2 regions of the Streptomyces sp. URMC 129 genome follow, and region 1 is predicted to be linked to the other one. Evidence: riboswitches for the same ligand, from Rfam matches in the RefSeq annotation. Region 1 holds a riboswitch; the other holds the start of a gene.

Evidence for each region. Region 1 has a riboswitch for S-adenosylmethionine ahead of ACSNOC_RS12940 (aminotransferase class V-fold PLP-dependent enzyme). Riboswitches for the same ligand answer to the same signal wherever they lie in the genome.
Region 2: linked by a shared signal. The riboswitch ahead of thrC (threonine synthase) and the one ahead of ACSNOC_RS12940 (aminotransferase class V-fold PLP-dependent enzyme) in region 1 are both predicted to bind S-adenosylmethionine.

Annotation. Positions count from the first base shown of each region.
Region 1 is NZ_JBPQTQ010000051.1:133-10,322, reverse strand. It holds gene ACSNOC_RS12975 (hypothetical protein) at 296-934, shown strand; gene asnB (asparagine synthase (glutamine-hydrolyzing)) at 935-2,764, shown strand; gene ACSNOC_RS12965 (flavin reductase family protein) at 2,761-3,309, shown strand; gene ACSNOC_RS12960 (4-hydroxyphenylacetate 3-hydroxylase family protein) at 3,306-4,766, shown strand; gene ACSNOC_RS12955 (class I SAM-dependent methyltransferase) at 4,763-5,620, shown strand; gene ACSNOC_RS12950 (helix-turn-helix domain-containing protein) at 5,698-6,570, shown strand; gene ACSNOC_RS12945 (MFS transporter) at 6,545-7,810, opposite strand; SAM riboswitch class IV at 8,061-8,178, shown strand; gene ACSNOC_RS12940 (aminotransferase class V-fold PLP-dependent enzyme) at 8,340-9,641, shown strand; partial or broken gene ACSNOC_RS12935 (SpoIIE family protein phosphatase) at 9,651-10,190, opposite strand, start outside.
Region 2 is NZ_JBPQTQ010000099.1:12,704-22,893, reverse strand. It holds gene ACSNOC_RS19885 (DUF3263 domain-containing protein) at 25-285, shown strand; gene otsB (trehalose-phosphatase) at 308-1,129, shown strand; gene ACSNOC_RS19875 (alpha,alpha-trehalose-phosphate synthase (UDP-forming)) at 1,174-2,592, opposite strand; gene ACSNOC_RS19870 (glucosyl-3-phosphoglycerate synthase) at 2,750-3,715, opposite strand; SAM riboswitch class I at 3,944-4,082, shown strand; gene thrC (threonine synthase) at 4,098-5,396, shown strand; gene ACSNOC_RS19860 (ubiquitin-like small modifier protein 1) at 5,393-5,668, shown strand; gene ACSNOC_RS19855 (cold-shock protein) at 6,093-6,296, shown strand; gene groL (chaperonin GroEL) at 6,576-8,204, shown strand; gene ACSNOC_RS19845 (hypothetical protein) at 8,323-8,487, opposite strand; gene murQ (N-acetylmuramic acid 6-phosphate etherase) at 8,660-9,571, opposite strand; gene ACSNOC_RS19835 (MurR/RpiR family transcriptional regulator) at 9,611-10,190, opposite strand, start outside.

The DNA of each region.
Region 1 (10,190 bases):
GGCCGTACCCGTCGCCCGTCTGCCCGGCGGGGCGACCTTCGGAGCACGGGGGGTCGCCGTTCGTCGCCCCCGCCGTCGCCCTTCGGGGCTTCTGGGCGCCACGCGGCGCTGCCTAGCGTGGGCGGCGAACGAGATCAGTGCGGTCCGTACCCCCCACCCTAAGGAGCCCTCGATGAGCGACGGGCACAGATCCACCGATCGGCCCTTCAGACACACACCACGCACAGCGCTGCTGGGCACGGTCGCCCCGGACGGCGACTCCGCCCGGCCGGCACTCCGGTCGCCCTACCGTTCCATGTCCGACACCGAGCGCTCCGCCCTGTGGCGCCAGCGGCTCCACGAGGCCGAGGCCGGCCTGACCCGGTACCTGGTCTCCCAGGGGGACGAGGTGTCCCTGACCGCCTGGTTCGCCCTCCAGGCGGAGATCTTCGCCGACCTGCCCGGACCCGACGCGCCACCGTACGCGTGGCAGCGGATCTTCTTCCGCGGCCAGGCCCTGATGGAACGGTTCCTCGTCGACCGCTACGGGGAACAGGTCCTCGCCGACTGGGCCCGGGCCAACGCCGACGTGCACCGCGAGGTCGAGCCCGACCACGGCCGCGGCGCCGCGGACCCGATCCACCGCATCGCCCGCCAGGCCGAACTCTACGGCTCCGACTACGAGTTCGACGACGCCCCGCCGGCCGCCGACCGCGCGGCCCTCACCATCACCCACTGCGCCATCTGGGACTACCGCGAGCAGGCCCGCCGCAACGGCGTCCGGCTCACCCTCACCTCCCCCTGCACCTACTGCACGGAGGCGCTGTCCGCCAACATCCGCGCCAAGGGCTACGTCCCCGCGCACCGGCTGCGCAGCGGACCCACCGGGCACGGCTGCCGGTGGGAGGCGAGCGCGCCCCGCCCGGCGGGCGCCGACGGAAACGGGGAGGCGTAGATGTGCGGCATCACCGGCTGGGTCGACTGGGACGCCGACCTGCGCGACCACCGTCCCACCGTGCGGGCCATGACCGACACCCTCGCCTGCCGGGGCCCCGACGCCGAGGGCGTCTGGCTGTCCCGGCACGCCGCCCTCGGCCATCGCCGGCTGTCCGTGATCGACCTGGGCGGCGGCGCCCAGCCGTTCACCGACGGCGCGGACCCGGGCGCGGTGCTCAGCTACAACGGCGAGCTCTACAACTACCGGGAGCTGCGCAAGGAGTTGACCGCTCTCGGGCACGTCTTCCGCACCCGCTCCGACACCGAGGTCGTGCTGCGCGCCCACCTCCAGTGGGGAGCCGCCGCGCCCCGGCGCTTCAACGGCATCTTCGCGTACGCCCTGTGGGACACCCGGCGGCAGGAACTCCTCCTGGTCCGCGACCACTTGGGCATCAAGCCGCTGTACTGGCACGCGCACCGCACCGGTGTGCTGTTCGGCTCCGAGCCCAAGGCCGTGCTCGCCAACCCGCTCTTCCGCGCCGAACTCGACGCCGAGGGCATCGCGGAGCTGTTCGCGCTGCCCGCCGCGCCCACCGCCGGACACGGGATCTTCCGCGGCCTGCGCGAGGTGCGCCCCGGACACCTGGTCTCCGTCGGCGGCGCGGCGACGCGCGAGGTGCGCTACTGGTCGCTGGAGTCCCGCCCGCACACCGACGGCCCCGGGGCCACCCGCGACACCGTGCGGTCCCTGCTCGCCGACAGCGTCGAGCGGCAACTCCTCAGCGACGTCCCGCTGTGCGCCCTGCTGTCGGGCGGCGTGGACTCCAGCGCCATCACCGCCCTGGCGGCCGGCGCCCGCGAACGGGCCGGCCACGGCAAGGTGACCACCTACTCGGTGGACTTCCCCGGCAGCTCCGACCGCGCGCCCGACGCGTGGCGCACCACGCACGACGCGCCGTACGTCCGGGCCGCCGTCGAGCACATCGGCACGCTGCACACGTCGGTGGTGCTCCCGGACGACGATCTGCTGGACGCCCGGGACGCGGTGCTGCGCGCCCGGGACCGGCCGGGCTGGGGAGAGATGGACGCCTCGCTGCACCTGCTCTTCCGCGAGGTGCGGCGGCGTTCCACCGTGGCGCTGTCCGGCGAGGCCGCCGACGAACTCTTCGGCGGATACCCGTACTTCCACGATCCCGCCGCGCTCGCCGCCGACACCTTCCCGTGGCTGCACGGCCGCACCACCCCGGCCGCCCTGCTGCGGCCCGAGGTGCGCGCCGAGGTCCGCCCCGACGAGTACGTGGCGGAGGCGTACCGGGACGCCCTCGCCGGCGTGCCGCGGCTGGCGGGCGAGCAGGGGCCCGACCGGCGCGTCCGCGAGGTGTTCCACCTGGCGCTGACCCGCTGGCTGCCGCCGCTGCTGGACCGCGTCGACCGGGTGAGCATGTCGGTCGGCCTGGAGGTCCGGGTGCCGTTCTGCGACCACCGGCTGGTGGAGTACCTGTGGAACGTGCCGTGGGCGCTCAAGGCCCCCGGCGGCCGGTCCAAGGGCCTGCTGCGCGACGCCGTGCGCGACCTTCTCCCGGCACGGGTGGCGGACCGGCCCAAGAGCGGCTACCCGTCCACCCCCGCGGTCCGGTACACCGAGGTCCTGACGGCCCGCGCCCACGAGCTGCTGTCCGATCCGGACGCGCCCGTGTTCGACCTGGTGGACCGGGCGGCGGTCCGCCGCGCGCTCGCCGACGGCCGCCCCCTGCCCAGCCCCCGCACCGCCCCCAACCCGGTGGGCGGCCTGGACCACCTGGTCCAGGTGGACGAATGGCTCCGGGCGTACCGGGTGAGCCTGCGGTGAACGGCGGACGTGACACGACGGCGGACGTCTTCCGGCTCGCCGCCCGTGCCTGGACGACCGGCGTCGCGCTGCTGACCGCACGGCACGGCGACGAGGTCTTCGCCAAGACGGTCTCCTCGCTGTGCACCCTGTCCCTCGACCCGCCGCTGGTCAGTGTGGCCGTCGACCGCCGCAGCCCGATCGCGACGGCGGTGAAGGGCAGCCGCCGGTTCGCCGTGAGCGTCCTCGGCCGCGACCAGGAGCCGCTGGCCCGGCGTTTCGCGACGCCCGGCGCCGGCCGCGCCCTCGGCTTCTTCACCACCGTGCCGATGCGCCCGGGGACCGCGTCCCACGGCGCGCCCGTGCTGGAGACCTGCCTGGCCTGGTTCGAGTGCGGGCTGCACGGCGTCCTCCCGGGCGGCGACCACACCCTGCTCGTCGGCCGCGTCACCGCCGCCGACGGCGTGCCGGACGACCCCCTCCTCTACCACGACGGCCGCTACCACTCCCTCGGCCCCACCACCTCCCACGGCCACCGACCCACATCCGCAGGAGCCCGCGCATGACTCTGCTCACCGGGGACCGTTACCGCGCCGAACTCGCCGACGGCCGCGAGCTGTATCTGGACGGCGAGCGCGTCACCAGCCCCGCCGACCATCCCGCCTTCAAGCCCGCCGTGGACGAACTGGCCCGGCTGCTCGACCTCCAGGACGACCCGGCGCACCGGGACCTGCTGACCTGGGTGGACCCGGACACCGGGCAGCGCCTCGCCCGCGCCTACCAGCCGCCCCGCAGCCTGGAGGACCTGCGCCTGCAGCGCCGCAGCGCCGAGTTCTGGCACGCCGAATCGCTGGGCCAGCACGGCCGTTCGCCCGCGTTCATGGCGTCGATCGCCGTCGGCGTCTACGACTTCCGCCACCGGCTGGAGTCCAACCGGCGAGGCTTCGGCCGCAACGCCGAGTCCTGGTACCGGTACTGCGCGCACAACGACCTCGTCCTCTCGCACGCGCTGGGCGATCCGCAGATCGACCGCTCCGCGGACCCCGTGGACGACCCCGACCTCGCCCTGCGGGTCCTGGCCGAGAACGAGCGCGGCATCGTGGTGCGCGGGGCCAAGCAGCTCACCACCCTGGCCCCGCTGGCGCACGAGGTGCTGGTGTACCTGTCGGCGTCGTTCGCCCAGCGGCGCGGCGAGCAGTTCGTGGTCTGGTTCGCGCTGCCGCTCAACACCCCCGGCCTGATCACCCTGTGCCGCGAGCCGCTGGGCAGCGCCCCCTGGGGCCACGCCCACCCGCTGGGCGCCCGCTTCGACGAGCAGGACGCCATGCTGTTCTTCGACGACGTGCTGGTGCCGTGGGACCGGGTGTTCCTGCTGCGCGACGGCGACCTGGCGCGCACCGGGCTGGGCCGGATCAACGCCTGGAGCGCGTACATCGGGCACGTCCGGTTCCGGGAGCGGCTGCGCACCCTGCTGGCCACCGCGACCCTGGTGGCCGAGAGCATCGGCGTCGACGGCTTCCGCAACGTCCAGGAGGACCTGGGGCGGCTCGCCGGATACGCCGAGCTGACCGAGTACTTCCTCGACGCCGCCGAGGCGCGGGCCGCCACCACGGACAGCGGGCTGCTCGCCCCCGGCGACACCGCCGCCAGCCGTGTCTGGTCCGCCGAGGTGGCGGCGGAGGCGGTGGCCGTCGTCCGCCGGATCGGGGCGTCCGGGCTGCTGATGCAGCCCACCGCCGGCGACCTGGCGCACCCCCGGCTGCGCCCGCACCTCGACCGGTACATGCGCGGGCGCGGCATCGACGCCGAGCGCAAGTCCCGTCTCTTCCGGCTGGCCTGGGAGCTGACCGGCGACAGCTTCGGACAGCGCCAGGACCTCTACGAGTACGTCCACCGCGGCGACCTGACCCGCAACCGCATCAACCTCTTCAAGCGCTACGACGTCAGCGGCACCCGCGAACGGCTGCGCCGGTTCGTCGAGGAGCCCGAGCCCGCCATCACGTCCCCGGAGGCACACCGATGACCCCGTCCGCGATCGAGATCCAGGCCCGCATCCTGTCCGGCTACGCGGACGCCAGCAAGCTCCGCCAGGAGCACGACCGCGACTGGGTGCTCGGCCACGTCCCCGGGGAGCCCGGCGTCCTGCTCGACCTGGGCAGCGGCATCGGGCAGTTGCTCCAGGCCGCCCTCGACCGTTTTCCCTCCCTCCGGCTCGCCGTCGGTCTGGAGGGCTCCCCGCACCGGATCGCCGAGGCGACCGAGCGGCTGCGCCCGTACGGCGACCGGGTCGTGCTGCGCGAGGCCGACCTGAACGCGCCCGAGCCGCCGCCGCTGCCCGCGGCGTACCGGCCGGACGTCGTCACGATGACCTCGGTGCTGCACTGGCTGTATCCCACCGAGGAGCGGATCCTGGCGTGGGTGGCGCGGCACCTGGCACCCGGCGGCACCTTCCTGGTGACGACGTACCACCCCGCCCGCGACCCGCACGGTCTCGGCGGCGAGGACGACATCGTCCGCGACGCGCTGACGGCCCTCGGGGTCCGGCGCGCGGACGTGCCGTCGCTGCTCGCCGGCGGCGGGGTCCTGCCGATCGCCACCCGCACCCGGACCGTGGCCGACCTGACGGACCTGTTCGGGGAGCACTTCGAGGTGGTGGGCATCGCGGAACGCGCCGCCGAGGTGACCGTCGAGGACGCGGCGCGGTACGCGCACTTCCACGCGGCCACCTTCGGCGACTACTACAGCCGGCTGGTCGAGCCCGCGCGGCGCGCCGCGTTCTTCCGCGCGGTGGGCGAGGCCGCCGCGCGCCGCCAGGAGGAGCGCGGGCGGGTCAGCTCCATGCCCGTGCGCCTGTGGCGGCTCGTCCCGCGGGCCTGACACCCTCCCCCCGGTCCCCTTTCCCTTCTACGCTGGTCACAGCGGTACCCGCACCACGCCGAGGAGCACCACAAGCCATGTCAACTCCCCCTCGCAGCACGGAACTCGGGGCATTCCTGCGCGCTCACCGCGAGCTGCTGAAGCCCGCCGACGTGGGCCTGGCGACCACGGCCCGCAGGCGCACCCCCGGGCTGCGCCGGGAGGAGGTGGCGTCGCTGTCCGGGGTGGGCCTGGCCTGGTACACGTGGCTGGAGCAGGGCCGGGTGACCGCCTCCCGGCAGGTGCTGGAGGCGGTCGCCCGGGCGCTGCGGCTGGACGCGGCGGGCACCCGCCACGCGATGCGGCTGGCCGGGTACCACGAGCCCGCCGGGTCCGGCGGCGAGGACGGCCGCGGCCGGCTCGCCGCCGCCGTCCAGCCGGTGCTCGACTCGTGGCCGGTGAGCCCGGCCGTCCTCCTCGACCGGTACTTCGACCTGCTGGGCTGGAACGCCGCCTGGAGCGCCCTGTGGGGCGCGCCGGAGGAGATCGCCGCCGAGCGCCGCAATCTGATGTGGCTGATGGCGGCCGACCGGCGGCTGCGGGCCCTCCTCCACGACTGGGAGCCGCTCGCCATGAACGTCTTCCAGCACTTCCGCGCCCAGGCCGGTCCGGCCCTGGCCGACGCCAGGACCAGCGAGGTCTACCGCCACCTGGACGAGGACGTGCCGGAGCTGCGGCACTGGTGGGGCTGCCACTCGGTGGCCGAGCTGACCGCCCGCACGGTGACGGTCGAGCCCCGGCCCGGGCAGCGGATCCAGCTCTCGCTGTCCTCGTTCCACCCGGTGGACGACCCGTCCGCGCTGATCCTGCTGTTCACCCCCGGCACGGCGGAGGACCGCGCGCGGATGGCGGCCCTCGCCGGCCGGGGGCTGCGTGCCGTTCCCGCTACGCCTGACCTGCGGGCCGGCTGACCGCCGCCGCGCGGGCGACCCGGCTGAGCAGCACGCCGCCGAGGGCCGCCACCAGCGCCAGACCCGCGCCGACGGCGAGGGTCCCGGCCGACACGTCCGCGAACGCGCCGACCGCCCAGGCGCCGAGACCGGTGCCCGCGTACATGGTGGACGTCAGCCACGCGCTGGACGTGGCGCGCAGCTCGGGCGCGACGGTCCCGGCCAGCGTCTGCTGGTCGGTCACGAAGCCGCCGCTGGCCACAAACCACACCGTGATCCCGGCCAGCGCGAGCACCAGCCCGGGCCCCTTGGCCGCCAGCGCGATCCCCACGGCCAGCAGCAGGCCCCACAGCCCGAGCAGCGGCAGGTCCGTGCGTCCCGCCGCGCGGGCCCGGTCGCCCAGGCGCCCGCCCAGCAGCGACCCGGCCACGCTCCCGGCGCCGACGAGCACGCCGACCAGGCCCAGCGCCTCGACCGAGAGGTCGAAGCGGTCCACCAGCAGCGCGCCCAGGAACGTGTAGGCGCCCAGGTTGGCGGCGTGGAACGCCGTGTTGACGAGCAGGCCCTCCCGCAGCGTCGGCACGCCCCACGCGGCCAGCAGGCCCCGGACGGCGCCGACCCGGACGCCCTGGGCCGTCGTGGGCCGGACCTGGCGCAGCAGCAGCGGCACGGCCGCGGCGGTGCCCAGGGCCAGCGCCCAGAACGCGGAACGCCACCCCGCCAGGCCGGCCAGCAGCCCGCCGAGCGGCACGCCCACGACCTGGCCGCAGGAGAACAGGGCCATGCCCAGGCCCAGCGCGCGGCCCCGGACACGGTCCGAGGTGGTCTCGGAGATGTGCGCCCAGATCGCCGGCCCGGCCGCGGCGGCGGCCAGCCCGGCGAGCGCGCGGGAGATCACCAGCAGCGCCAGGCCGGTCGAGACGGCGGCGGCGGCGTTCGACACCGTGAAGAGCACGGTCCCGGCGAGGAGGGCCCGGCGGCGCCCGAACCGGTCGCTGACCAGCCCGAGGAACGGCGCGGTCACGGCGTACGCGAGCACGTACGCGGTGACGCTGGAGGCCGCCGCGGCCTCGCTGACGCCGATGTCGTCGGAGATGGTCGGCAGCAGCGGGGAGACGAGGAACGTCTCGGTCCCGAACAGGAACAGCAGCGCGAACACGCCCGCGTAGCGGAACCGGTCGAAGCCCTCGGCGCGGTCGGCGGACCCGGCGGATTCGGCGGATTCGTGCTCGGCGGACTCGGCGGGGGAAACAGTGCTCAAGCGGATCACCACCCTTCACAACGGTGCGGAGCCGCGCCCGGGGGCACCACGGCCGGCGCGTCCGGGGCCGGGCGGCGGGGCGTCATGCGGCTCCGGCGGGGACGAGGGCCGCCCGGCCCGGCCATGGTGGGGGGACCGGCGCGAGGCAACCAGACAGGCGTTCATCCTGTGACCGCGGCTCACACCCTGGCGTCCGCGAAGTGAGACAGGCGGCCCAACGGCGGGCGGACGGTGGCAGGATGGGCACCAAGGTCACGAGTGACAGCGACAACGGCCCCGGCCCGCTGTCCGGCAACCCTCCTTCCGTGGCGGGGTGCCCCGGGTGATGACCGGGCCGTGGACAGCAGGGTCCACGGCAAGCGCGGCATCAGGGAGTACGCCATGAAGCAGCGAATGTCCTAGGGCACGTCCCGGACCCCTTTTCCGTCATCTCCCGCCGGTCTTCCGGTGGTTGGCGGCGCGCCCGCGATGCGCTCGGGTCCGGCCCCGGCACCGGGCCGTGTTCCCCCTGCCTCCGGGAGACTTCACGATGACCACCACCACGCCCGCCGTCCCCTCCGTCCCCTCCCAGGCGCCCGACCCGGCGTCCGACCCGCTGGCCGTTCTCGGCGCCGGCGTCCGGGTGCCGCTGGCGGACGGCGGCGAGACCGAGTACGCGGCGCTGGACTACGCCGCCAGCGCGCCGGTGCTGCGCCAGGTCTGGGACGATGTCGCCGCCTACGCGCCGTACTACGGCAGCGTCCACCGCGGAGCCGGGCACCTGTCCCGGCTCTCCACCCGGCTGTTCGAGGAGAGCCGGGAGACGGTGGCCCGGTTCCTCGGCTGCCGCCCCGGCGACCAGGTCGTCTTCACCCGTTCCACCACCGACTCGCTCAATCTGCTGGCCGCCGCCGCCCCCGCCGGGACCCGGGTCCTGGTGTTCGAGTCGGAACACCACGCGGCGCTCCTGCCGTGGCGCCGCCGCCACGACGTGACCTATCTGCCGGTGCCGCGCTCCCCGGAGGAGGCGGTGCGCACGGCCGAGCGGGCGCTGCGCGCCGCGCCGTCCGGACCGAAGCTGCTGTGCGTCACCGGCGCCTCCAACGTCACCGGGGAGCTGTGGCCGGTCCGCGAACTCGCCGCCGCCGCCCGCCGGCACGGCGCGCGCGTCGTCCTCGACGCCGCCCAGCTCGCCCCGCACCGGCCCGTCGACCTGGCCGCGCTGGACGTGGACTGGGTCGCGTTCTCCGGGCACAAGCTGTACGCGCCGTTCGGCTCCGGCGTGCTCGCGGGCCGCGCGGACTGGCTGCGCCGGGCCGAGCCCTACCTCGCGGGCGGCGGCGCCAGCCGGATCGTGGCCCGCCGGGCGGACGGCGGTGTGGACGTGGAATGGCACCACGACGAGGCACGGCACGAGGCGGGATCCCCCAACGTCATCGGCGCGTACGCGATCGCCTCGGCCTGCCGGACCCTCACCAAGGCGGGCTTCGACCGGCTCCTGCGGCACGAGGAGCGGCTGCTGACCCGGCTGCGGGCCGGGCTCGCCGCCGTGCCCGCCGTGCGTCCCCTGTCGCTGTTCGGCCCGGACGCCGCCCGGGTGCCCGTCGTCTCCTTCACGGTCGACGGCTGGGACGGCGACGCGTTCGCCCGCGCGCTGTCCGAACGCCACGGAATCGGCGTCCGCTCGGGCCTGTTCTGCGCCCAGCCCCTGGTCCGCGCCCTGCTGGACGACACCGGCCCGGTGGCCGGCTGCGACGGTCCCCTCCAGCCCGTCCGTGTCAGCTTCGGCGCCGGCACGCCCACCGCCCACATCGACCGCCTGCTGCGCGCGGTGCGGGAGCTGACGGAGTGACGACGGCGGTCAGCGCGGTCGTCCGGGTCCGTCCCCGTCCGGGATGGGCTGTTCGGTCCAGATCGACTTGCCGGTGGCGGTGTAGCGAGTGCCCCAGCGGTCGGCCATGGCGGCGACGAGCTGGAGTCCGCGTCCGCCTTCGTCGGCCGGGGTGGTGTGCCGGATGTGGGGGGTGGTCAGGGAGCCGTCCGAGACCTCCAGCACCAGGGCGCGGCTGCGGAGCAGGCGCAGGCGGATGGGGCCCTTGGCGTGCCGGATGACGTTGCCGACGAGTTCGCTGGCGAGGAGTTCGGTGGTCATCTCGGTGTCGTCGCTGATGCCCCAGGTGCGGAGCTGGTCGCGGATGAGGTCGCGTGCCTCGTGGGCGGCGGTGGGGTCCTCGGGCAGGGGCCAGGTGGCGATGTCGCGCGGGGCGAGCTGCTGGGTGCGGGTGATCAGGAGGGCGGCGTCGTCGCCGGTGGGGGAGCGCTCGGGCAGGAGGGTGGAGGTGATGGCGTCCGCCAGGGCTTCCAGGTCGTCGCGGGGGGCGGTGGCCAGGAGGTGGGCGAG
Region 2 (10,190 bases), on a different contig from region 1:
GAATCGACCACCTAAACTGCCCGGATGACCAGCGAGCACCACGACGACGGCGACGGCGCGGACGGACTGTCCGAAAGAGACCGCGCCGTCCTCGCCGTGGCGCGCGCCGCGTGGCCGGGCGCCGGTGCGAAGGAGCGGGCCATCCGCGAGCGCCTCGGAATCTCGCCCACCCGCTACTACCAGCTCCTCAACGCGCTGCTGGACGATCCGCGCGCCCTCGCCCACGACCCGGTGACCGTCAACCGTCTGCGCCGCCTCAGGGAGTCCCGCCGCGAGCGCGGCTGAGCGCGTCGGTAGGGTCGTGGACATGGGCAGCCTCCCCGTACCCACGACGGACGCCGGCCGCGCCGGCCTCGCGGCACTTCTCGATCAGCCCGGCCGGGCGCTGATCGCCCTGGACTTCGACGGCACGCTGGCCCCCATCGTGGCCGACCCCGAGCAGGCACGGCCCCACCCCGACGCGGTGCCCGCGCTGGCCCGGCTCGCCGGGCGGGTGGCCGCCGTCGCCATCGTCACCGGCCGCCCGGCCCGGGTCGCCGTGCGCCTCGGCGGCTTCGCGGACCACCCGGAGCTGGCCGGTCTGGTGGTGCTCGGCGCGTACGGCGCGGAGCGCTGGGACGCCGCCACCGGTGAGCTGCGGACCCCGCCGCCGCACGCGGGCGTCGCCGCCGCCCGCGAGGAACTGCCCGCGCTGGTCGCGGAGTCCGGCGCGTTCGTCGAGGACAAGGGCAACGCGCTCGCCGTCCACACCCGCCGCGCCCCCGACCCGGCGGACGCCTTCGCGGCCCTGCGCGACCCGATGGCGGCGCTGGCCGCCCGCCACCGCCTGACGCTGGAACCCGGCCGCCTGGTCCTGGAGCTGCGCCCGCCGGGCATGGACAAGGGCGCGGCCCTGACCGCCCTGGCCCGCGACACGAACGCGGCGGCGGTGCTCTACGCGGGCGACGACCTCGGCGACCTCGCCGCCTTCGAGGCGGTCGCGGGGCTCGCCGGGAGCGGCGTGCCGGGCCTGCGGGTGTGCAGCGGCAGCGCGGAGGTCGCGGAGCTGACCGCGGCGACCGACCTGACCGTCCCCGGCCCCGCGGGCGTCGCCGCCCTGCTGTCCACCCTGGCCGACCACATGAGCTGACCCCGGCGGCACCGGCGGCCCGGCGGCCCGGCGGCCGACCGGGCTCAGCCCTCCCGCAGGGCCGCGAGCTGGTCCAGGAACCAGGCCTGGGGCGGCAGGGCCGTCGCGGCGGCGGACAGCCGCTTCGCGCGCCGGGACCGCTCGTCCTCGGGCATCGACAGGGCCTCGTGGAGCGCCTCGGCGGTGGCGGCGATGTCGTAGGGGTTCACCAGCAGGGCGTCCTCGCCCAGCTCGGCCGCCGCGCCCGCCTCGCGGGACAGGACCAGGGCGCAGCCCTGCTCGGAGAGGACCGGGACCTCCTTGGCGACCAGGTTCATGCCGTCCCTGATCGGGTTCACCAGCGCCACGTCGGCCATCCGGTAGGCCGCCAGCGAGCGGGCGAAGTCGTCCTTGACGTGCAGCACCACCGGCGTCCAGCCGTCCGCGCCGAACGCCGCGTTGATCTCTTCCGCCACTCGGGTGACCTCGGCGGTGTAGTCGCGGTAGACGGCCAGGTCCTGCCGCGACGGGTACGCGAACGCCACGTGCGTCACCTTGCCGCGCCACTGGGGGCGGTCGGTCAGCAGCCGGCGGTAGGCGTACAGGCCGCGCACGATGTTCTTCGACAGCTCCGTGCGGTCCACCCGGACGATCGTCCTGCGGTCCCCGACCTGCTCGCGCAGCGCCGCCAGCCGCTCGTCCACGTCCGGGCGGAACGCCCGCTCCCGCAGGAAGGCGGCGTCCGCGCCCAGGCCGTGCACGCCCAGCCGCGTCGTGCGGCCCTCGTGGGTGACGGACAGCCCGTCGACCTCGGCGCCCAGCACGGCCGCGCAGCAGTCCGCGAACGCCCGCGCCCACCGCTCGGTGAGGAACGCGGCGCGGTCGGCGCCCAGGATGCCCAGCAGCACCTGGCGGGCGATCGCGTCCGGCAGCACCCGGTACAGCTCGGGCGGCGCCCACGGGGTGTGCGAGAAGTGCCCCACCCGCAGGTCGGGACGGCGCGCGCGGAGCAGCCCGGGGACCAGCGACAGGTGGTAGTCCTGCACGAGCACGGCCGAGCCCGGCGCGGCCTCCTCGGCCAGGGCGTCGGCGAAGGCCGCGTTGTACTCCTCGTACGCGGCCCACTGCTCCTCGAAGCCGGTGTCGAAGACGGGCTCCAGCGGCGTCTGGTACAGCAGGTGGTGGACGAACCACAGCACGGAGTTGGCGATGCCGTTGTACGCCGCGTGGAACGTGGCGGCCGGGATGTCCAGCATCCGCACCGCCTGGCCGCCCGTGTCGGCCGGATCCAGCCGGGCCCCGGCCCGGCGCGCGGCCTCGCGGTCGCCGTCCCCGAGCGCCGCGCACACCCAGGTGCCCGCGTCCCGGTCCAGCGCGCTCAGCCCGGAGACCAGGCCCCCGCCGCCGCGCTTGGCGGTGAGCGAGCCGTCCCCGGCCACCGCGTAGCTCACCGGACCGCGATTGGAGGCCACCAGCACGCTCATCGTCGGTCTCTCCGTCCACCAGGGGGGTGTCTCGGGCGGAGGCTAGCCAGTCCCACCTGTCAGGAAACGTGTGTTCTGTCACAGACGCCCCCGGTTTCACCCCTGTGGGGGCGGAACCGGGGGCGCGTGGCCGGTCGCCGGGGGAGTCCCGGGTGTCCTACGCGGCCTGGCGGGCGGCGTACTCGGGGATGGTGGCCATCGGGGGCCGCTCCTCCGCGTTGATCGGGTGCGTCAGCGGGGCGAAACCGCCGTCGTCCGTGCGTTCGAACTGGGTGAGCCCGAGCCGGATGGGCATCACCGAGCCCGGCAGCCGGCTCTGCGCGGTGCGCATGATCGCGGCGGCCATCCGGCCCAGGGCCTGGCCGTCCTGGTGCCGGTGCTTGCGCACGCCCACGTCGACCTGGGCGAGGGCGTCCAGGCCCGCCAGGTTGAGCGTGTCGATGAGCAGCCCGAGCTCCACGCCGTACCCGACGGGGAACGGGAGCCGCTCCAGCAGCGAGCGGCGGGCCGCGTACTCACCGCCGAGCGGCTGGACCACGCCCGCGAGCTGCGGCCAGTGCAGGTTGAGCAGGGGGCGGGCGACCAGCTCGGTGACTCTGCCGCCCTGCCGGGCCTGGGAGGGCTGATCACCCAGGGGCCGGTCGTACATCGCCTTCACGAGCTGCACGCTCGGCTCCGTGAGCAGCGGGCCGAGGATGCCGGAGACGAATCTGGAGTCGAAATCCTTCAGGTCGGCGTCGACGAAACAGACGATCTCGCCGCTCGTGGCCAGCAGCGAGCGCCACAGCACCTCGCCCTTGCCCGGGACGGTCGGCATCCGCGGCAGGATCTCGTCGCGGTGCACGACCTTGGCGCCCGCCGCGGCGGCCACCTCGGAGGTGCGGTCGGTGGAGCCGGAGTCCACCACCATCAGTTCGTCGATCAGTGGCACGTCCTCCATCAGGTCACGCCGGAGCGCTTCCACGATGGCACCGACGGTCGCCTCCTCGTTCAGCGCGGGGAGGACCACGCTGATGCTGCCTGCCGCGCCTGCTGCCCGCTTCGCGTTCAACAGCTGCGGCATAGAGCGGTCAGCGGCGTCCCAGGACCGGCGGCTCAGCCACTCCTCTGCCTCTTCCAGCACGAATGTCGCTCCTGTTCGCGTTCGGCCATATTTACTCCGTATGGCCGTATCTGCCCCTTCCTGGCGGAGTCCGAACCCGACGGGACCAGGTTTCTTTCTGTGATGTCGCGGTCCCTTTCCTTGTCTCGCGGATCGGACGGCCCGGGCCATTGTGCGGGCCGTCCGTTACAGTCTCGAACAGCGCAGGTGTCCTCCGCATATCGGGAAGCCGCGCATACAACCACATACCGCTCATCCAGAGGGGCAGAGGGAACGGCCCGTTGAAGCCCCGGCAACCCTTCCGCCGGTCTCGTGACGATTCGAGGCTCCCGGTGGGGAAGGTGCCAAATCCGTCCTGCGGCGAGAGCCGCCGCGGGGAAGATGAGGAGAAGGGCCTCCGCACATGTCTGTGCTCACAGCGACCGGCGCCGATCGCGCCGCCACCCCCGCCATCGACCTCGGCCCCGCCGTGGCGTTGTCCTGCCGGGAATGCGGCGAGAGGTTCGGACTCGCCCCGATCTTCGCCTGTGCGTCCTGTTTCGGGCCGCTGGAGATCGCGTACGACCTTCCCAGCGGCGACCCCGAGGCGCTGCGGCGCCGGATCGAGGCCGGTCCGGCCAGCATCTGGCGTTACGCTCCGCTGCTGCCCGTGCCCGCCGACGTGGCGGACAAGCCCAACCTGAACCCGGGCTGGACCAAGCTCGTCAAGGCCGACCGGCTCGCCGCCGAGCTGGGCGTCACCGGCGGCCTGTACGTGAAGGACGACTCCGGCAACCCCACGCACTCGTTCAAGGACCGCGTGGTGGCCAACGCCGTGGAGGCCGCCCGCGCCTTCGGCTTCACCACGCTCTCCTGCTCCTCCACGGGCAACCTGGCCGGCGCGGTCGGCGCGGCGGCGGCCCGCGCGGGGCTGCGCTCGTGCGTCTTCATCCCGCACGACCTGGAGCAGGGCAAGGTCGTCATGGCGGCCGTGTACGGCGGCGACGTGGTCGGCATCCAGGGCACGTACGACGACGTGAACCGCTTCTGCAGCGAGCTGATCGGGGACCCGGCCGGCGAGGGCTGGGGCTTCGTGAACGTCAACCTCCGCCCCTACTACGCGGAGGGCTCCAAGACCCTGGCCTACGAGATCTGCGAGCAGCTCGGCTGGCGGCTGCCGGACCAGCTGGTGGTGCCGATCGCCTCCGGCTCCCAGCTCACCAAGATCGACAAGGGGCTGAAGGAGCTGATCGCCACCGGCCTGGTGGAGGAGAAGCCGTACAAGATCTTCGGCGCCCAGGCGGCCGGCTGCTCGCCGGTCTCGCAGGCGTACAAGGCCGGCCACGACGTGGTGCGGCCGGTGCGGCCGGACACGATCGCCAAGTCGCTGGCGATCGGGAACCCGGCGGACGGCCCGTACGTGCTGGACATCGCCCGGCGGACGGGCGGCGCGGTCGAGGACGTCACGGACGAGCAGATCGTGGACGCCATCCACCTGCTGGCGCGCACCGAGGGTGTCTTCGCGGAGACCGCGGGCGGGGTGACGGTCGGGGTGACCAGGAAGCTCATCGAGTCCGGTGCCCTCGACCCCTCGCTGACGACGGTCGTCCTCAACACCGGCGACGGCCTGAAGACTCTGGACGCGGTGGACTCCACCGCTCGTCCCTCCGCCATCATCCGTCCGAATCTTGACGCGTTCCGAGAGGCTGGCCTCGCATCATGAGCGTTACCGTCCGCATTCCGACCATCCTGCGCACGTACACCGACGGTAAGGCGGAGGTCGCCGCCGAGGGCGCGACGCTCGGCGACGTGCTCGCCGACCTCGACCGCGCCCACCCGGGCATCGCCGCCCGGGTCCTCGACGAGGACGGCAAGCTGCGGCGATTCGTCAACGTTTATGTGAACGACGACGACGTCCGCTTCACGGAAGGTCTGAAGACGCCCACCCCGGACGGCGCAGGCGTCTCGATCATCCCGGCCGTCGCGGGCGGCTGACGGCCCGTCCTTCACCGCGGCTCCACGACCGCCCCCGCGACCCCGGTCGCGCGGGGCGGTCGGCCACGACGTGGCGCTAGAGTGGCCCTGGTCTCATCCCGTACGTGTGCCACCCGCATATGAATTCTCGTCACTTCGCACTAAGAATGCGATGAAAATCGGTGCACCAATTGTCGGGTTAGCACTTTTGGGTAGGCAAAAAACATTCAACTTTCAGCTAATTTGCGGTCTTTGCCCGTTCTGGGTGGCCAAGAATTCTCTCCCGAATGGCCTGTTGCACTGGGCGTCCGTCCAGATACATTCAGCGGCGGTCGACGCGTTCCGGCGCACACCCCCCAACCGCCAGGGGGTGGGGTCTGAGAGGTCTGACCCGGGCCCGCGAAGTGCGGTCCCGTGAAAGGGCCAGCAAAATGGGGAGTTAGGAATGGCTCAGGGCACCGTCAAGTGGTTCAACGCGGAGAAGGGCTACGGCTTCATCGCGGTCGACGGTGGTGCGGACGTGTTCGTCCACTACAGCGCGATCCAGATGGACGGCTACCGCACCCTGGAAGAGGGACAGCGGGTGGAGTTCGAGATCTCGCAGGGACAGAAGGGGCCACAGGCCGACATGGTCCGAGTGACCGCCTGAACCGCCGACCGTACCGCGGCTCGTCACCAGGGCCCGCACCCGAGACTCGGGTGCGGGCCCTGGCCATGTCCCCGCCCCCCACGCCTGCCTGCTTGCACTCTCGGGGGCCGAGTGCTAATCATGGGCTTAGCACTCGGAAGGTGAGAGTGACAAGCAAGGACCGGTTCGGTGAGGTCCACGGGCCGGGCGGAGCAAGGAACCGCCCGGCCGGGGACCGTCCGTCGCGGGCGCCAGCGCGGTCCGGAGCAATCCACCCCCGGTTTGGGAGGACCACTTCACATGGCCAAGATCATCGCGTTCAACGAGGAGGCGCGGCGCGGCCTTGAGCGCGGGATGAACCAGCTCGCCGACGCCGTCAAGGTCACGCTCGGCCCCAAGGGCCGGAACGTCGTGCTGGAGAAGAAGTGGGGCGCCCCCACCATCACCAACGACGGTGTCTCGATCGCCAAGGAGATCGAGCTCGAGGACTCGTACGAGAAGATCGGCGCCGAGCTGGTCAAGGAAGTAGCCAAGAAGACGGACGACGTGGCCGGTGACGGCACGACCACCGCGACCGTCCTGGCGCAGGCGCTGGTCCGCGAGGGTCTGCGCAACGTCGCCGCCGGCGCCAACCCGATGGCGCTGAAGCGCGGCATCGAGGCCGCGGTCGAGAAGGTCTCCGAGGCCCTGCTGAACCAGGCCAAGGAGGTCGAGACCAAGGAGCAGATCGCCTCGACCGCCTCCATCTCGGCCGGCGACACCCAGATCGGTGAGCTGATCGCCGAGGCCATGGACAAGGTCGGCAAGGAAGGCGTCATCACCGTCGAGGAGTCGCAGACCTTCGGTCTCGAGCTGGAGCTCACCGAGGGCATGCGCTTCGACAAGGGCTACATCTCCGCCTACTTCGCGACCGACATGGAGCGCATGGAGGCCGAGCTCGAGGACCCGTACATCCTCATCGTCAACTCCAAGGTCAGCGCGGTGAAGGACCTGCTGCCGCTGCTGGAGAAGGTCATGCAGTCCGGCAAGCCGCTGCTGATCATCGCCGAGGACGTCGAGGGCGAGGCCCTGTCCACCCTGGTGGTGAACAAGATCCGCGGCACCTTCAAGTCCGTCGCCGTCAAGGCGCCGGGCTTCGGCGACCGCCGCAAGGCCATGCTCGGCGACATCGCGATCCTCACCGGCGGCCAGGTGATCTCCGAGGAGGTCGGCCTCAAGCTGGAGAACGCGACGCTCGACCTGCTCGGCCGCGCCCGCAAGGTCGTCATCACCAAGGACGAGACCACGATCGTGGACGGCGCCGGCGACAGCGAGGCGGTCCAGGGCCGGGTCAACCAGATCCGCGCCGAGATCGACTCCTCCGACTCGGACTACGACCGCGAGAAGCTCCAGGAGCGCCTGGCGAAGCTGGCCGGCGGCGTGGCCGTCATCAAGGCCGGTGCCGCCACCGAGGTGGAGCTGAAGGAGCGCAAGCACCGCATCGAGGACGCGGTGCGCAACGCCAAGGCCGCCGTCGAGGAGGGCATCGTCGCCGGTGGTGGCGTGGCCCTGCTCCAGGCGTCCAGCGTCTTCGAGAAGCTGGAGCTGGAGGGCGACGAGGCCACGGGTGCCGCGGCCGTCAGGCTGGCGCTGGAGGCCCCGCTGAAGCAGATCGCCGTGAACGCCGGCCTCGAGGGCGGCGTCGTGGTGGAGAAGGTGCGCAACCTGACCCCGGGCCACGGCCTGAACGCCGCGACCGGTGAGTACGTGGACATGCTGGCCTCGGGCATCATCGACCCGGCCAAGGTCACGCGCTCCGCGCTGCAGAACGCGGCCTCCATCGCGGCTCTGTTCCTGACCACCGAGGCCGTCATCGCCGACAAGCCGGAGAAGGCCGCCGCCGGTGCGGGCGACGCGGCCGGCGGCATGGGCGGCGGCATGGACTTCTGAGTCCGCGCCACGCCTTCCCGGCACCGCCGGACAGGTGAAGAGGGCGGCACCCCCACCGGGGGTGCCGCCCTCGCCGTTTTCTCGTGGTGCGGTGGTGCGAAGAGCGGGAGTCAGGCGATCAGAGGGTGATGCCCAGGGTCGCCAGCAGGTGCAGGAGGGCGTCCACGGTCGGCTGGACTCCGAGGTCGACCTCCGCGGCCGAGGCCGAGCCCGCCGAGCCCAGCAGGGCGATGCCGGTGATGATCCCGACGGTGGCGGCGGCCTTGACTCCGAAGCTGCGCATGTTTCGCACGGTGTCTCCCTTTCACAGTGGGGGTTGAGTGAGACGCCTGAAACGATGGTCTGTTGGTGTTACCGGCAGATGAAATGAGCCATGATCGCAGCCGCAAACCGCCCATTCGATGGATATGCGTCTACCGATGCTGACGTATCGGCCACGTGGTGCAAAAAAGTGGCTAAGCGCGGCCCGCCGCCGACAGCGCCGCGCGCAGGTGGCCGCGGGATTCGGTCAGCAGCCGGCCGGCGGTCGGGGCGTCGACCCCGCCGAGAATGGTCAGGATGGCGTGCTTCACCTCGCCGCCGGTCGCCGTCAGGGCGGACTCGATCACCTCGTCCGGCGCGCCGGTGGCCAGGCGCACGATGCGGCGCGAGCGGGCGCGCAGCTTCTCGTTGGAGGCCCGCACGTCCACCATCAGGTTCCCGTAGGTCTTGCCGAGCCGGATCATGCTGATGGTCGAGATCATGTTGAGCACGAGCTTCTGCGCGGTGCCCGCCTTCAGCCGGGTCGAGCCGGCGATCAGCTCGGGACCCACGACCACCTCGATGCCGTGCTCGGCGGCGGCGGCCAGCGGCGAGCCCGCGTTGCACGACAGCCCGATGGTGAGCGCGCCGCGCGCCCTGGCGTGCTCCACCGCGCCGACCGCGTACGGCGTGCGCCCCGAGGCGGAGATGCCGACGACCACGTCCTCCGGCGCGAGGCCGTGCGCGTCGAGGTCGGCCGCCGCCAGCGCCCGGCTGTCCTCCGCGCCCTCCACCGCCGCGACCACCGCCGCCGGGCCGCCCGCGATCAGGCCGACGACCTCCCCGGGCGCGGTGTTGAACGTGGGCGGGCACTCGCTGGCGTCCAGCACCCCCAGCCGCCCGGCCGTGCCCGCGCCCAGGTAGAGCAGCCGGCCGCCGCGCGCCATGCGCTCGGCCGCCGCGTCGACGGCGGCGGCGATGCGGGGCAACTGGGCGGCCACGGCGCCGGGGACGGTCGCGTCCTCGGCGTTCATGGCACGGGCGATGTCGAGCGTCGAGCGCTGGTCGATCTCGGCCAGCTCGGGTCGGTACGCCTCGGTCGTCAGCGATTCGAACTCGGTGGACATGAGGGGGCTCTCTCGGGGGGTGCGTGGGGGGCCGCGGGGTCAGCGTTCCCGCGGGGCATGGCGGTGCGCCAGCGCCTCGTAGCTGGCGTGCAGCGCGGGGGCGGCCACGTCGTAGGTGCGCTGGGCGACGCCGATGAACAGGCAGTCCACCACCAGGAGCTGGCTGGTGCGGCTGGACATGGCGGCCGGGCGCAGCTCGCTCTCCCGGGCCGTGGAGGTGGTCAGCACGTGGTCCGCGTAGTGCGTGACCTCGCCGTCCGGGCGGCCGGTCACGGCGACGGTGGTGGCGCCGCGGTCGAAGGCGGCCCGGAGCGGCTCGATGACGTCCACCGTGCGGCCGGAGTGGGTGATGGCGACGGCGACGTCCCCGGTGCGCAACTGGACCGCGGTGGTGACGGCCAGGTGCGGATCGGTGTGCGCGTGGGCGACGAGCCCGATGCGCAGCAGCTTCTGGGCCAGGTCCTGGGCGACGAGCGAGGAGGCGCCGATGCCGTAGACGTCGATGCGGCGGGCGGCGGCCAGCGCGGCGACGGACGCCTCCAGCTGGGCGATGTCGAGGGCGCTCGCCGTGTCGGTGAGGGTCTGCCGCTCGTCCGCGGCGAGCTTGGCGACGACGTCG